Regions from separate parts of the Kitasatospora sp. NPDC048540 genome, predicted to be linked through region 2. Evidence: riboswitches for the same ligand, from Rfam matches in the RefSeq annotation. Region 2 holds a riboswitch; the other holds the start of a gene.

Evidence for each region. A riboswitch is a leader RNA that binds a small molecule or an ion and turns the genes downstream of it on or off. The one in region 2 is predicted to bind cyclic di-AMP.
Region 1: another riboswitch for cyclic di-AMP. It lies ahead of AB0D08_RS01350 (NlpC/P60 family protein); the one in region 2 lies ahead of AB0D08_RS04670 (M23 family metallopeptidase).

The regions. Positions count from the first base shown of each region.
Region 1 covers NZ_JBEZIR010000001.1:251,864-259,134, forward strand. The annotation lists gene AB0D08_RS01340 (NYN domain-containing protein) at 194-1,495, shown strand; gene AB0D08_RS01345 (C40 family peptidase) at 1,747-2,775, shown strand; cyclic di-AMP (ydaO/yuaA leader) riboswitch at 3,144-3,328, shown strand; gene AB0D08_RS01350 (NlpC/P60 family protein) at 3,339-4,421, shown strand; gene AB0D08_RS01355 (C40 family peptidase) at 4,675-5,739, shown strand; gene AB0D08_RS01360 (hypothetical protein) at 5,760-7,034, shown strand; gene AB0D08_RS01365 (PfkB family carbohydrate kinase) at 7,054-7,271, opposite strand, start outside.
Region 2 covers NZ_JBEZIR010000006.1:1,236-8,506, reverse strand. The annotation lists gene AB0D08_RS04705 (ATP-binding protein) at 1-1,364, opposite strand, end outside; gene AB0D08_RS04710 (roadblock/LC7 domain-containing protein) at 1-7, opposite strand, end outside; gene AB0D08_RS04700 (hypothetical protein) at 1,735-1,941, opposite strand; gene AB0D08_RS04695 (hypothetical protein) at 2,209-2,424, opposite strand; gene AB0D08_RS04690 (TetR-like C-terminal domain-containing protein) at 2,483-3,067, opposite strand; gene AB0D08_RS04685 (alpha/beta hydrolase) at 3,067-3,927, opposite strand; gene AB0D08_RS04680 (4-oxalocrotonate tautomerase family protein) at 4,114-4,323, shown strand; gene AB0D08_RS04675 (YiaA/YiaB family inner membrane protein) at 4,358-4,648, opposite strand; cyclic di-AMP (ydaO/yuaA leader) riboswitch at 4,866-5,028, shown strand; gene AB0D08_RS04670 (M23 family metallopeptidase) at 5,040-5,936, shown strand; gene AB0D08_RS04665 (hypothetical protein) at 6,006-6,965, opposite strand; gene AB0D08_RS04660 (GNAT family N-acetyltransferase) at 7,016-7,271, shown strand, end outside.

The sequences.
Region 1 (7,271 bases), on a different contig from region 2:
CCGCCGGACCAGGATCGGAGCCGAGGACGTGGTGGACGCAGCGAGGGGGCCCGCCGAGCCGCAGGGGCAGCAGCCCGCCGCGGACCCGGCGCTTCCCGGCACGGACCCGGCGGTTCCCGGCACGGACGGCAGCACGCCCTCGGCCGGGACCGCGGCCGACGAGGCGCCCGGGGCGGCCGAGGCAACCGAGCACCTGGACCGCCCGCTGCCCGAGGGTGTCCGCCGCCGGGTGGTCGGCCTGGCGGCCGACGCGCTCGGCGGCATCCCCGCCGCCGACCTGCCCGCCTCGCTGCGCCAGTACGCGAAGTTCACCCCCGCCCGGCGGGCCAAGTACGCCGGGACCGCGCTGGCCGCCGCGCTGGAGGCGGACCCGGTGTTCCGGCTGCGGATAGCCGACCGCCTCCGCCTCGGCCAGCCCGACCTGGTGCGGTCCCTGGAGTCGGGCACCGTGCCCGGCGCGGCCGACCCGATGGACGTGGCCGCCGGCGCCTACCTGCTGCGGACGGCCGGCTGGACCCGGGTGGTCGTGGAGGCCGGCGAGGAGGTCGAGCGGGCCGGGGCCGAGGGCGCCGCCGCGGAGGCCGCCCGGCTGGTCGAGAAGCTCCAGGAGGAGCTGTCCGAGGTGCGCGCCACCGCCCGGGCCGACCTGGAGCGCCAGCGGGCCGAGTCGGAGGGCGTCCGCAAGGAGGCCGAGTCGCTGCGCAAGCGGGTCCGCAGCCTGGAGAGCGACACCCGGCGGGCGCAGGCCGAGAGCCGCAAGCTGCACGGTGAGCTGGAGGCGCTGCGGGCGGCCGGGACGACCGAGCGCAGCGCGGCCGAGAGCGAGGCGCGCCGGCTGAAGCATCGGATCACTGAGCTGGAGGCCGCCGTCGAGGCCGGCCGCCGCTCCGCGCGCGAGGGCCGCAGTGTGGAGGACATGCGGCTGCGGCTGCTGCTGGACACCGTGCTGCAGTCCGCGCAGGGACTGCAGCGGGAGTTGGCGCTGCCGGTCGCGCAGCTGCGCCCGGCGGACCTGGTGGACGCGGTGGCCCCGGTCTCCGCCTCGCCGAACGACGTGGCCAGGCGCGGGCTGGCCGAGGACGACCCGGCGCTGCTGGACCAGCTGCTGGCGATCCCGCAGGTCCACCTGGTGGTGGACGGTTACAACGTGACCAAGTCCGGCTACCCGGCGCTGCCGCTGGAGCAGCAGCGGATGCGGCTGCTCGGCGGGCTGGCGATGCTGGCGCAGCGCACCCAGGCCGAGGTGACCTGCGTGTTCGACGGGCAGGACCTGGACGTTCCGGTGATGATGGCGCCGCCGCGGGGCGTGCGGGTGCGGTTCAGCCGGACCGGGGAGACCGCGGACGAGCTGATCCGCCGCCTGGTCCGGGCGGAGCCGCAAGGGCGTCCGGTGGTGGTGGTGTCCACCGACAAGGAGGTCGCGGAGGGCGTGCGCAAGGCCGGTGCGCGCCCGGTGGCCTCGGTCCTGCTGCTGAACCGGCTGGCCCGGGCGTAGCGTCCCCTTCCGGTGGGTGCGAGGGCTCCCGGGCGGGTGTCCGGGGGCTCCCGGGCGTCAATCGGGCTGAGCGCCCGTCACCCGTGCGTGGCCGGGATGTGTCGGCGGCGTGAACGGCCCTGGCGGGTAGGAAGTTCGTTCCGATAGGGGAGTGGCGCCGGAGCTTGATCTTCACTAGGGTCTGGCGTCAAACCTATATTCCGGACTTTCGCTCGTTCGGGTGAGTCCAGCAGGAAGAAGGAGCTACCCCCTTGGCCTCCCACCGCCGTCCTAAGCAGCCGAGCCGTGCGCGGGTGACCGTGCTGACCGCTGCCGCAGCGACCGCGGTCGCCCTGTCCGCCCAGGTCAGCGCCCACGCGGCGCCCGCCAAGCCGAACAAGGACGAGGTCAAGGCACAGGTCGACAAGCTGCTCGACGAGCAGGAGCAGGCCGCCGAGCGCTACAACGGCGCCAAGGAGCGGGCCGACCAGCTGCGCAAGCAGGCCGACCAGCTCCAGGACCAGGTCGCCCGCGGCCAGGGCCAGATGACCGAGCTGGCCGCCGGGCTGGCCGCGGTGGCCGGGCAGGAGTACCGCTCCGGCGGCGTGGACCCGTCGATGCAGCTGATGCTCTCCGCGGACCCGGACGGCTACCTCGCCCAGGCCTCCAGCTTCGAGCAGGCCGCCAGCACCCAGGCGGACACCCTGAAGTCGCTGAAGGACCAGCAGCGCCGGCTGGACCAGCAGAAGCAGGAGGCCGCGACCGTCCTCGCCGAGCTGGACCGCTCCACCCAGGCGCTGAACGACGCCAAGGCCGAGGTGCAGTCCAAGCTCCAGGACGCGCAGAAGCTGCTCAACCAGCTGAGCGCCGCCGACCGGGCCGCCGTGCTCGGTGACAAGGCCTCCCGCAGCGACTCCCGGTTCGACCTCAGCAACCTTCCCCCGGCCAGCGGTTACGCCGCGGCCGCGGTCGCGGCCGCGATGAGCAAGCAGGGTTCGCCGTACGTCTGGGGCGCCACCGGCCCGAGCAGCTTCGACTGCTCCGGCCTGATGGTCTGGGCCTACGCCAAGGCCGGCGTCTCGCTGCCGCGCACCTCGCAGAGCCAGGCCACGGTCGGCGTCAACGTCGGCACCAACATCGCCAACGCCCAGCCCGGCGACCTGGTCATCTACCACAGCGACGCGCACCACGTCGGGATGTACATCGGCAACGGCCTGGTGGTGCACGCCCCGCACACCGGTGACGTGGTGAAGGTGATGAAGGCCGACGCGATGCCGATCAAGACGATCCGCCGGGTCTGACTCCCTGTCCCATATCGGACATTCGGCGTCACTCGGGATCAACTGACGCCGCTACAGCTCTCCATGGACGCCCGGACGGGTCGAGATCGCGCTGTGATCTCCGACACGTCCGGGTGTCCCATTATCCGGCCATATTCGTAATACTTATCGGCCGAGCGTAGATGTACCGTCACTGTCGGTCGTAATCACAATCGAACTTAGCCAGAATTACGACTTTTTTCTGACAACGATTTGAACGGATCACGGATGGGTTACTAGGGTCATCCCACGGACCGCCGCCCAGTCGTCCATCCAACCCGGGTGGCAACGGTGGTCGCCGCCGAGTCCGAGACGCAGCTGGGCAGTTCGACTGCCCACGGGGAAGCCCCCGACGGGGGTCGCTGTCGATCGGAGCCGGGGAACCACGTTCCTCGGGGTGAATCGGCGCCAGGTCGGCCGCTGCGGCGGCGCGCGGAGGTTCGCGTGCCGGACGGGTGGCCGGTGAGGCGTCGTAGGGCGTCTCTTTCGGCCCGAACCCGTCAGCTCACCCGGTAGGCGGTGTGAGGGAGAAGGAGTCCGCCTTCGTGGCGTCCCATCGTCGTCCCAAGCCCGCCGGCCGGGCCCGTGTCTCGATCCTGACGGCTGCCGCCGCCACCGCGGTGGCGCTGTCCTCGCAGGCCGGCGCGCACGCCGACCCGGCCCCCAGCAAGGACCAGGTCAAGCAGCAGGTCGACACGCTCAACGAGCAGGCCGAGGTCAAGACCGAGGAGTACAACGCCGCGGTCGAGAAGGAGCAGGGGCTGCAGAAGCAGGTCTCCCAGCTCCAGGACCAGGTCGCGCGGCAGCAGGCCGAGGTGAGCACCATTCAGGGCAGCCTGGGTGAGATCGCCGCCGAGCAGTACCGCACCGGCGGGATCCCGCAGACCGTGCAGCTGATGCTCTCGGCCAGCCCGGACTCCTTCCTCGGCCAGGCCGGGGCGATGAACCAGGTCGGCAGCACCCAGGCCGACGTGCTGAAGTCCTTCAAGGGCGAGCAGGCCAAGCTCGACCAGCAGAAGGCCGAGGCCGAGCAGAAGCTCGCCGAGCTGGACTCCACCACCCAGCGGCTGAAGGCCGACAAGGAGGAGATCCAGGGCAAGCTGGCCCAGGCCCGGAATCTGCTCGACTCGCTCACCCAGAAGGAGCGCGACGAGCTCGCCGCGGCCGAGGCCAAGGCCGCCGCCGACGCGAAGGCCAAGGCGACCGGCGGTCAGAGCACCGAGCGGGCCTCCCGCGACGCGGCCCGCACCGACGTGGCCGTCAACGTGCCGGCCGGCTCGCACGCCGCCGCCGCCATCGCGGCCGCCCAGTCCAAGCTCGGTACGCCGTACTCCTACGGCGCGGCCGGCCCCGACAGCTTCGACTGCTCGGGCCTGATGAAGTGGGCCTACGCGCAGGCCGGCGTGTCGCTGCCGCGGACCTCGCAGGAGCAGCGCAGTGCCGGGACCAACGTCGGCACCAACATCGCCAACGCCCTGCCGGGCGACCTGATCATCTACAACAGCAGCGCCAGCCACGTCGCGCTGTACGTGGGCAACGGCCAGGTCATCCACGCCCCGCACACCGGTGCCGTGGTGCGCTACGAGACGGCGACCATGAGCCCGATCAACGCGATCGTCCGCCCCTGACGCGGTCCGTGCTGTTCGTCCGCCGGCCCGGCGCTCCCCGTGAGCGCCGGGCCGGCGTCGTCGTGCCCCGGGCCTGCGGGGCTTCGCGGCGTTGGGCCAGGTGTCCGATTAGTGGTCAAATATTCGCTACTGGAGGGGTTTGGACTAGATCGCCGTGACTCGCTAACGTCTGCCCCCGGACCTCCGCGAGGACGGCCGCCCCCGCCCGGGGCGGCGGCGGTGGCCCGGCCCGAGGAACGGGAGTCGCCGCAGCATGACCGTGCACCGCCGTCCCCAACTGCCGGGCGTCCGGCGGCTCGCCCGCGCGCTGGCCGTCACGGCCGCGACCACCACCGCCCTCGGTGTGACGGTCGCAGGCAGCGCCCGGGCGCTGCCCGGGCCGCCCGCCGAGCCGGTCGCCAAGCAGGACGTCAAGGCCCAGGTCGACCGGCTCTACGACGAGGCCGAGCAGGCCAGCCAGAGGTTCGAGGCCGCCCAGGAGTACCAGCAGCGGCTGCAGAGCGAGACCTCGGCCCTGCAGGACCAGGTCGCCACCGGCCAGGAGGACCTCAACCGGCTCCGGCAGGACCTCGCCGCACTGGCCGGCGCCGAGTACCGGGCCGGCGGGATGGACCCCGGCGTCCGGCTGATGCTCGACTCCGACCCCGACGCGTACCTGGCCGGGGCCAGGGCGCTGGACCAGGCCGCCCAGCGGCAGAACGACACCCTGCGCCTGGTGCTCGACCGCCAGCGCCGGCTCGACCAGCGCCGCTCCGAGGTCGGCGCCAAGCTCGCCGAGCTGGAGGAGGTCCGGCGCGCGCTGGCGCAGAGCAGGTCGGAGGTCCGCGGCCGGCTCGCCAAGGCCCAGCGGCTGCTGAACAGCCTCGGCTCCGCCGAGCGGGCCAGGATGGTCGCCGACGACGCCCGGGCCGCCGAGCAGCGCGCCACCCGCGGGACCGACCGGATCGACCTCGGCGACCAGCCGCCCTCCTCCGGCCGGGCCGCCGCCGCGCTGGCCGCCGCCGTGAGCAAGATCGGATCGCCGTACGTGTACGGGTCGACCGGGCCCCGTACGTTCGACTGCTCCGGTCTGATGTACTGGAGCTGGCGGCAGGCCGGAGTGACCCTGCCCCGCACCTCGCAGGCGCAGGCCTTCGCGGGGCAGCGGATCAGCCTCGGCGAAGCACGGCCCGGAGACCTCGTGATCTTCTACAACGACATGCACCACGTCGGCATGTACGCCGGCGGCGGCGTGGTCGTGCACGCGCCGTACCCGGGCGCCCGGGTCCGCTACGAGAGCGTCAACGCGATGCCCGTCTCCGGGGTGGTACGGGTCTGAGCGGCGCGCCGGAACAGCTGGTGACCAACCTGCCCCCGCGGTCCGGGGACGGGCGGCCCGTGCTGTCCCGGCGCGCCGCGCTGCTGCTGGCGGCCGGCGGCCTGGCCCAGCTCTCGCTGCCGCTGCTGCGGGCGGACGCCCGTCCCGCCGCGGCCGCCGCGCCGGGCGCCGCGCCGCTGCGCCCGGTGGTCGAGGATCTGCTCGCGCGCCGCGCGCAGGCCCTGATCGGGCTGGACCGGGCCGCGCTCGCGGCCGGGACGGCGCCCGCCGCGCAGCCGGATCAGCAGGCGGCACTGGACCGGCTCGCGCAGGTGCCGTTCGCCGCGTTGGCCTACCGGCTGACCGGCTTCACCGAGCCGCCGCCGGAGGCGGACCGGATCACCGTCACCGCCGAGCTCGACCACCGGCTGACCGGGCTGGACGACCACCCGGCGACGCTGACCCGGCGGCTGGCCCTGGTCCGGCTCGCCGACGGGTGGCGGCTGGCCGAGGACGGGCCGGTCGGCGCCCCCGCGCTGTGGGACCTCGGCACGGTCCGCGCGGTGCGCGGCGCGCACTGCCTGGTGCTCGGGCTCGCCGAGCAGGACCGGGTCGCCGAGCTGGCCGCCCGGGCGGACCGCGCGGTGCCGGACGTCGACGCGGTCTGGGGGGATGCCTGGGCCGGCCGGCTGCTGCTCGAACTCCCCGCCACCGAGGTCGACTTCGCCCGTGTGCTGGATGTCGCACCGGAGGCGTACCAGGGCATCGCCGCGGTCACGGTGGCCGCCGCGGGGGCGCCGGAGCACACCCCGGCGGACCGCATCGTGGTCAACCCGGAGGCGTACCGGGGCCTGAGCGAGCTGGGCCGGCGGGTGGTCGTCACGCACGAGGCCACCCACGTCGCCACCCGGGCCGACACCCACGCGTGGACCCCGATGTGGCTGTCCGAGGGCGTCGCCGACCACACCGCCTACCTGGGCACCGGGCGCACCGCCCGGCAGATCGCGCCGGCGCTGGCCCAGGACGTCGCGGCGGGCCGGGTGCCGACGGCGCTGCCGGCCGACGCCGCGTTCACGGCAGGCACCGAACGGATCGGGCAGGCGTACGAGCTGTCCTGGCTGGCCTGCGAGGTGCTGGCGCGGGAGTTCGGTGAGCGCGGCCTGGTCGGGTTCTACCAGGACTACGGCCGCACGGGTCGGCCCGCGTCCGGGGAGAGCCCGGACGCGGTGCTGGACCGGGTGCTGCGCGGGCGGCTGGGGATCGGCGCCGCCGACTTCACCAGGCTCTGGACGGCGGAGGCGGCCCGGCTGGCCTGACGGCCTGCGGTCCGGACGCTCAGGCGGTGGCCGGGGCCGCCGGGGCCGGGGCGAGGGCGGCGGCGAGCCGGTCCGGGCCGATCAGCGCGGTGTGGGTGCCCGCCGCCGTGCAGGCCCAGGCACCGGCCGCCGCACCCGCGCGCATGCACTCCTCCACCGGCCGGCCGGCCAGCCGGCGGCTGAGGAACCCGCTGACGAAGGCGTCGCCTGCGCCGTTGCTGTCGACCACCGGCCGTC
Region 2 (7,271 bases):
TGGTCATGGAAATCTCCGGAGCGCTGGGGAGGTCGGGGGGATTCGGGGGCCGACCCCGCCGGCCCGGCGGGCGGGCGGGGGTCGTCGTCGGACTGCCGGTCCTGCCGGGCGGCCGACCGGCCACTCGCGGTACCGGCCTGGAACAGGGCCATGAAGGTCTTGGCGCCGTCGGCGGAGCGCGCCGGCGGCGCGGCGGCCTCGGGCTGCGTGGGCGGCCGCGGCGGACCGTCGGTGCCCCGGCGGTTGGCCCGCCGGGGCAGGGCGCCGGGCTCCGGCGCGGCCGGTGCGACATCGCCGGGACGGGCGGGGGCGTCCGGCCGTGCGGTGTCCTTCGGCTGTGCGGCGCCCGACGGCCGGGCGGCGGGGGCCGAGCGCTCGGGACCGCCCGGCGCGGCCACCGCGCGGGGCTGCGATGGCACCCGGGCCGGGGGCGCGGGGAGCACCAGGGTGCCCGCCGGGGCCGGGGGCAGCGCGGTCGGCAGCGGCTCGGTGAGCAGGGCGTTCGGCAGCAGCACCACCACCCGCACACCTCCGTACGGGGAGGGCGCCGAGCTGAGGGTGACCCGGAAGCCGTACTGCTCGGCCAGCCGGCCGACCGCCGCGAGCCCCAACTGCGGTACCTCGCCCAGCCGGGAGACCTCCAGGCTGCCGCCGCCCGCCAGCGCCGCGGCGGCCTTCTCCACCGCCTGCTCCGGCATGCCGACGCCGCAGTCGTCGATCTCCACCACCGCGCCGTTGTGCACCGACATCAGCGTCACGAACACCTGGGTGGACGGCGGCGAGTAGCGGGTGGCGTTGTCCAGCAGCTCGGCCACCGCGTGGATCAGCGCCTCGGCGGCCGCGCCGACCACGGCGGTCTCGATCCGGCTGCGCACCACCACCCGCTGGAACGGCAGGATGCGGGACTGCGCGCCGCGCACCACGTCCTCCAGGGCCACCGGCTCGGGCCAGTGCCGGCCCGCCCGGGCGCCGCAGAGCACCGCCAGCGTCTGTGCCAGCCGGGCCTGTTGGGCCGCCGCGTGGTCCGCCTTGAGCAGGCCGTCGAGCAGCGCCGGGTCGTCGTGGGTGCGCTCCATCTCGTCCAGCCCGGCCTGCTGGTCGTGCGCCATCACCAGGATCCGGCGGGCGACGCTCAGGAAGGCCCGCCGGGTGGCGGAGTTGAGGTCCTGCTCCTGCTGGACGGCGGCGTTCTCGGCCGAGCGGCGGTCGAGCGCCTCGGCCAGGTCGGCGCGTAGCCGGTCGAGCTCCCGGTCCTGGTCGGCGAGCCGACCGCGCAGGGTGACCGTGACGGCATGGAACCTCGCGGCGGCCACCAAGGCGAGGACGGCGAGGCCGCCGGCTGCTGCTCCGCACCACTGAGTCATCGTCACGCGGCGAAGTCTAGGGCGATGATCCTACGTTCGTGTGAACCGATCGGTCGTCAATTGAGCTTAATCAGTCAAACTTTCACAGGATGGTGGAATCCTCCAACTCCCCGACCTGGACGCATCGGTGCTGGTCGCCGACGAACTTGACGGCGTACACGGGGTGATCCGTCCGGCGCCCTCGCGCCGATGATCAGCCGGAACTGCTCCTCGCCCGGCATCCCCGTCACGACCACCCCGGGCCGCACCACCGCCGCCGGCGGCCCGGACGCACCCGGCGGCAGCGGCGCCACGCGCTCCGGCCGGGCGTCGCACTCGGTCACGGCCGCCGGGGGCACTCGGGCAGCCGCCCGGTCGGGGCGGAGGGCAGCTACTGGCCGTCCGACTCGCCGTACGGCTCCTGGGCGCGGGCCGGGACGGGCCGCAGCGCGCGCAGACCGCGGGCCACGGCGTACGCCCGGGCGAGGTGGCCGCCCGTGGTGGCGCCGGCCGCGGGGACGCCCGGACGGGCGGTCCCGGTCCGCTGGGCGGGGACCAGTCCGGCGGCGGTCCGGGAGGGCTCCACGGTCTGGGGCATCTGTCCACGTCCTCGGGGCGGCCGGAGCGCTGGGAGCGTCCGGGTACCCACCAAGTCTCACCCGCGGACTGTGACAGAACGGTCTCGAAACCCACCCGAAGCCATACCGGCGCCCGGTCGGCCACGGTCAGGAACCGGTCGCCCCAGGTCGGTTCCGGTCAGCGGCGGACGCGGGGCGGATCGGGCCCGGGGCCGGGCGGCGTTGGACAGCACGAGGGCCACCCGGTGGTCCGGGTGGCCCAGGAGCAGGTCGGAGGGTGCGGCCGGTCAGGCCTGGATCCCCGGCAGCCCGTCCAGGCCGTCCAGGTCGGGGCTGCCGCCTGAGACGGTGCCGAGAAGGTCGACCGGGACGTCGGGGGCGGTGATGGCGTCCGGGGTCGGGCCACGGTCGCCGGCGGGGGCCGCGTGCGCGCTGGGGGCGGTCAGGGAGGCCACCACACCGACGGCGAGGGAGGCGACGGCGAGCATGCTTCGCTTCTTCATGCCCTGCCCAACGCCCGACGGCCCCGCCAGGACACGGGTGGCCCAGCGCGGGGCGGGCTCAGCCGGCGGGGGCCTGGCCGGGCCAGTCCCGCAGCCCCGCCGTCAGGACGCCGGTCACCCGCTGCTGGGTCACCGTCAGGTCCTCCGCGAGCTGGAAGCCGCCGCCGGTGGTCAGCGAGGCGAAACCGTGCGCGACGGCGCGGACCGTGCGGGTCGCGTGCACCACCTCCGAGCCCGTCAGGCCGTAGCCGCGCAGTACCGCCATGACCGCCTCGACCAGCCGGGTCGCCGCCGCGGTCAGCGCGGGGTCGGCCGGGTCGGGCGCCTGCGGTATCGCCGCGTACCGCTCGGGGTGCTCGCGGGCGTAGCGGACGTACGCCGCCACCAGTGCCTCCACGGCCTCGTCGGTGCTGCGCCCGAGGGCGGCGGCGCCCAGCCGGTCGGCCAGTTCCTCGGTGACCCGGACCGCGATCAGCCGGCGCAGTTCGGTCAGGCCGCCGGGCACGTGCTTGTAGAGCGAAGGGGTGGCGACCTTGGCCCGGGCGGCGACGGCGGCGAGCGTGAGGGCATCGCCGCCCTGCTCGTCGAGCAGGGCCAGGGCGTGGTCCACGACGGCGGCGGGGGTGAGTCCGGCCCTGGGCATCAGGCGACCTCGTGCAGGAAGGGGAGCAGGGCATCGGCGGTGGCCTGCGGGAATCCCGCCATCGGGTAGTGGCCACCGCCGTCGATCATCACCTTACGGCCCTTCAGCGCGGCCGCCTGGCGGTCGGCCACCAGCTCGGGGTCCGGGAAGTCGACGTCCTTGGTGCCCATCAGCACCAGGGCCGGGCAGGTCACCGCGGCGGTCCAGCCGACCGGGGCGGAGTCGCCGGAGACGTAGCCCCGGGTGGCGGCCTTGCGGCCCGGCTCGCGCAGCATGGCGACCAGCCCGGCACGGTAGGCGTCGAAGTCGGCGGGGCGCTCGGTGGGGAAGTAGAGCTTCTGCGCGGCGCCCCACAGTGCGGGGAAGTGCACCAGGGCCGCGCCGAGCGTCTTGACCAGCGCCTTCTGGAAGGCGTTCGGCGGGAGGTTCTCGATGAAGGCGTCGATCAGCACGATCCCGGCCACCAGCTCGGGCCGGTCGCCGGCCACCTTGACCACGGTTGCGCCGGTGTAGGAGTTGCCGGCCAGGACGGCGCGCCCGATCCCGAGGTGGTCGAGCAGGGCGACCACGTCCGTGGCGATGGCGGCCGGGGAGTGGTCGGTGAAGCCGGTGGAGGAGTCGCCGAGGCCGCGCAGGTCCATGGTGATCACCCGGTGGCCGGCGGCGGTCAGCAGCGGGACCAGGTGCCGGTAGGTGGTGCGCCGGTCCAGCATGCCGGGCAGCAGCACGACCGGCACGGACCCGGCGGCGGTCCCGGCGGTGGTCCCGGCGGTGGTCCCGGTGGTGGGCCCGGCCGCCGAGTCGTCGAAGGCGATCCGGCCGCCGGGAACGGTGACGTACTGGGTGACGGTGGTGTTCATCGCTGCCTCCTGGGCTCCTCGACGGATGCCCGGCCGGTCCGGCGAGCTCCTGTGGCCATAAAGCTAATGCTAATAGCCTTAGCCGTCAAGGGTGCCACGGAGGCGTCCGCGGCCCTGGGGTAGCGTGCGGGTGATCACGGTCCCGGGTGCCGGCCCCGCCCGCCGGTTCGAGTGCCAGGAGGCGTCGTGCCCTTCATCAACGTCAAGCAGCTGTCCGGCCGGACCGACGAGCAGAACGCGGAGATCACCCGCGCGCTGACCGAGGCGTACGCCAGGGTGACCGGGGTGGACCCGGAGAAGATCTGGGTCGCGGTGGAGGAGATCCCGCCGACCCACTGGTCGGCCGGCGGCGAGACCTTCGCGGTGCGGAAGGCGAAGGAGTCCGAGGGCGCGTGACGCCCGTCCGGCCGGTCCGGCCGGGGGCGCGGGTTCAGGCGCCCTCGACCCGGAACGGGTCGTGCTCGGCGAGCAGCTTGTCCAGCCTGGCCTGGTCCACCCGGCTGGTCAGCTCGTCCGCCTCCTGGCGGTCGCGGATCACCTTCGCCAGCGTGAAGGCCGAGGTGATCTCGTACAGCAGGCCGACGGCGAGGAATCCGCGCATCCAGGCGTTGACCGGGAGATAGGCGATCCCGATCGCCAGGGCCGAGGTGGCGAGTGCGAAGGAGAGCACGGCCTGGCCGAAGTACGCCGCCGTGGTTCTGGTCTGCATCTTTGCGGTCATGCCGGTAGGTTCTCCAACTCGCCTTTCCGGCACATGAGTACGGATACTCAACCGGCCGGTAGCGGTCCGTCACCGCCGGCGGGCCGAATCCGGGTGAACCGCCCCGGGCGCCCGGTTCGGGTGCCAAAGTGTTGTCCAGGGCGCTTGGAATCATGGCCCTCATGGGATTAACTTTCGATAACGCAGCGCGGTACGAAACGCCGTAGCCAGACGGCACCGTGCGCCATCGCTCAATCCGCGGGCACGCCCTCACCGGGCGGGTCCGGGGAGCCGGGGAACCACGTTCCTTGGGGTGAATCGGCGGGGCCCAGGCCCGGCCGTAGGAGACCTTCCTGCTCCGAACCCGTCAGCTAACCCGGTCGGCGAGAGGGAAGGAAAGGAGCACGCCTCAGTGGCGTCGACGCACCCGCTCCAGGGCACGGCCGCAGGTACCCAGCTGCTCGACCACCCGGGGGACCGACCCCACCCGGTGGAGGGCCAGCCGGTGGACCTGGGCGCGGACGCCTCACGGCACCGGATGCCCCGTCAGGCCAGGAGCGGCGGACCGCTGCTCGGCGTCACCGCGATGACCGCGGCCCTCGGCGCCACCGGCTTCGGCGCCGCCACCCCCGCGCAGGCCGCGCCGGTGCCCGCACCCGCGGTCACGGCCGCCGACGCCGCCGGCGACGGCGCCCCGTCCGCCGCCGACCCGGGCCTCGCGCTCGCCGCCCGGATCCAGCAGCAGGCCGACGGCCGCGCCGCCGCCGAGCAGGAGGACGCCCGGCTCGCCGCCGCCCAGGACGCCGAGGCCAAGCGGGCCGCCCAGCTCGCCGCGTACGAGACCGCCGCCCCGCAGCAGACCCCGCAGCAGCCTGCCCCCGCCGCCGCCCCGCAGCCGGACGTCCGGTCCGGCGCCCCGCTCGTCCTCCCGGTCACCGGCTACACCCTGACCGCGCACTACGGGCAGTCCGGCTCCTACTGGGCGCACCTGCACACCGGCCTGGACTTCGCCGCCCGCACCGGCGCACCGGTCGGCGCGGTCGCCGCCGGCACCGTCACCTCGGCGGGCTGGTCCGGCCCGCACGGCTACCGGGTGATCCAGACGCTGCCCGACGGCACCGAGATCTGGTACTGCCACCTCTCCCGGATCGCCACCGCCGAGGGCGAGGTGGCCCCCGGCACGGTGCTCGGCGCGGTCGGCGCCACCGGCACCGTCACCGGACCGCACCTGCACCTGGAGGTCCGCCCCGGCGGCGGCGCCCCCGTCGACCCGCTGGCCTGGATGCAGGCGCACGGCCTCAACCCGTAGGCCACCGCCTCAGCCGGTGGGCCACCGCCTCAACCGGTGGGCCACCGCCTCAACCCGTGGGCCACCGCCTCAACCGGTGGGCCACTGCCCGGCATCGCCTTCGCCGTCGGCGTCGGCGGCCTCCTGCGCGGTCTCCTGCGCCGCGGCCTCGCGGGCCGCCAGGTACTCCTCGATCTCCTCGTTGCCGGGCTCCGGCGCCAGGTCCGGGTACTCCTCGACCAGCAGCGCCGGCAGCCCGGGCACCGTCCACTCGCCGTACAGCCGCAGCGCCTCGACGGCGACCGCGGCCTCGAAGCCGTCGAAGTCGCCCGCCAGCTCCTCGGGCATCGGGCGGCCGAGTGCCGTCAGTTCGGCCAGGTTGCGGTAGCTGCGCTGCATCAGGCCCTGCTCCAGCAGCAGCCGGGCGCCGTCGGTGGCCATCCCGATCATCAGCAGCCGGGTCGGTCCCCAGCCGCCGTCCCGCTCCTCCGGCTCCAGACCGGGCGCCGCCGCGTACACCGCCAGACGCTGCTCGGCCGTCAGCTCCCGGAAGGCGTCCAGCCAGCCGCGCACCGCGCCCGGATCGGCCGTGTCCACCCCGTCCGCGCGCAGCAGCAGGGCGTACAGCCGGGGCCAGGTCACCAGGTCGGACCGGCGCAGCAGCCCGCCCAGCACCTCACCCTGCCACTCGGCCTCCTCGCGCAGCCGCTCGTACCGCTTGGCGTTCAGCCGCCGGGCCGCCCGCTGGTGCTCGATCAGCGCCAGCACCGCGTCGCCGTACGCCTGCGCGCCGTACCCCTGCGCGCCGTCCGCCCGCGCGGACAGGTCCGGCTGCACGTACAGGTAGAGCCGCTCGTACAGCAGCTGCTCCAGCAGCGCCGAGCTCAGCTCCGGGTAGCCGTCGTGCATCCGGGCGCCGCTCAGCTCCAGCAGTGCCAGCACCGTCCGCAGCGCCTCCTCGGGCACGGCGGGCCGCCCGGCCTCGGCCGCGGCGGCGAGCAGGTCGGCGGCGCGGGTGTGCGGGATGAGCTGCAGATCTTCGTCATTCACGGACAAACCGTAGCCGGTGCCCCGCAGCCGCCCGGGTAGGGTCGGGCGCCATGGACCAGGTACGGCTGTCCGGCCCCCGGCTGACCCTGCGCGAGTACGCCCACACCCCGCAGGAGGTGGCGGCCCTGCACGCGGTCCTCGGTGACCCGCACACCGTCCGCCACCTCGCCTTCGAGCCGTACGGCTTCGAGGACTGCGCCGACCAGATCGAGCTGTACCTGGAGGAGGCCGAACGCGAGCCCCGCACCGTCTACCGCCTCGCGGTCCGCCGCCGCGCCGACGGCGAGGACGCGCCCGCCATCGGCA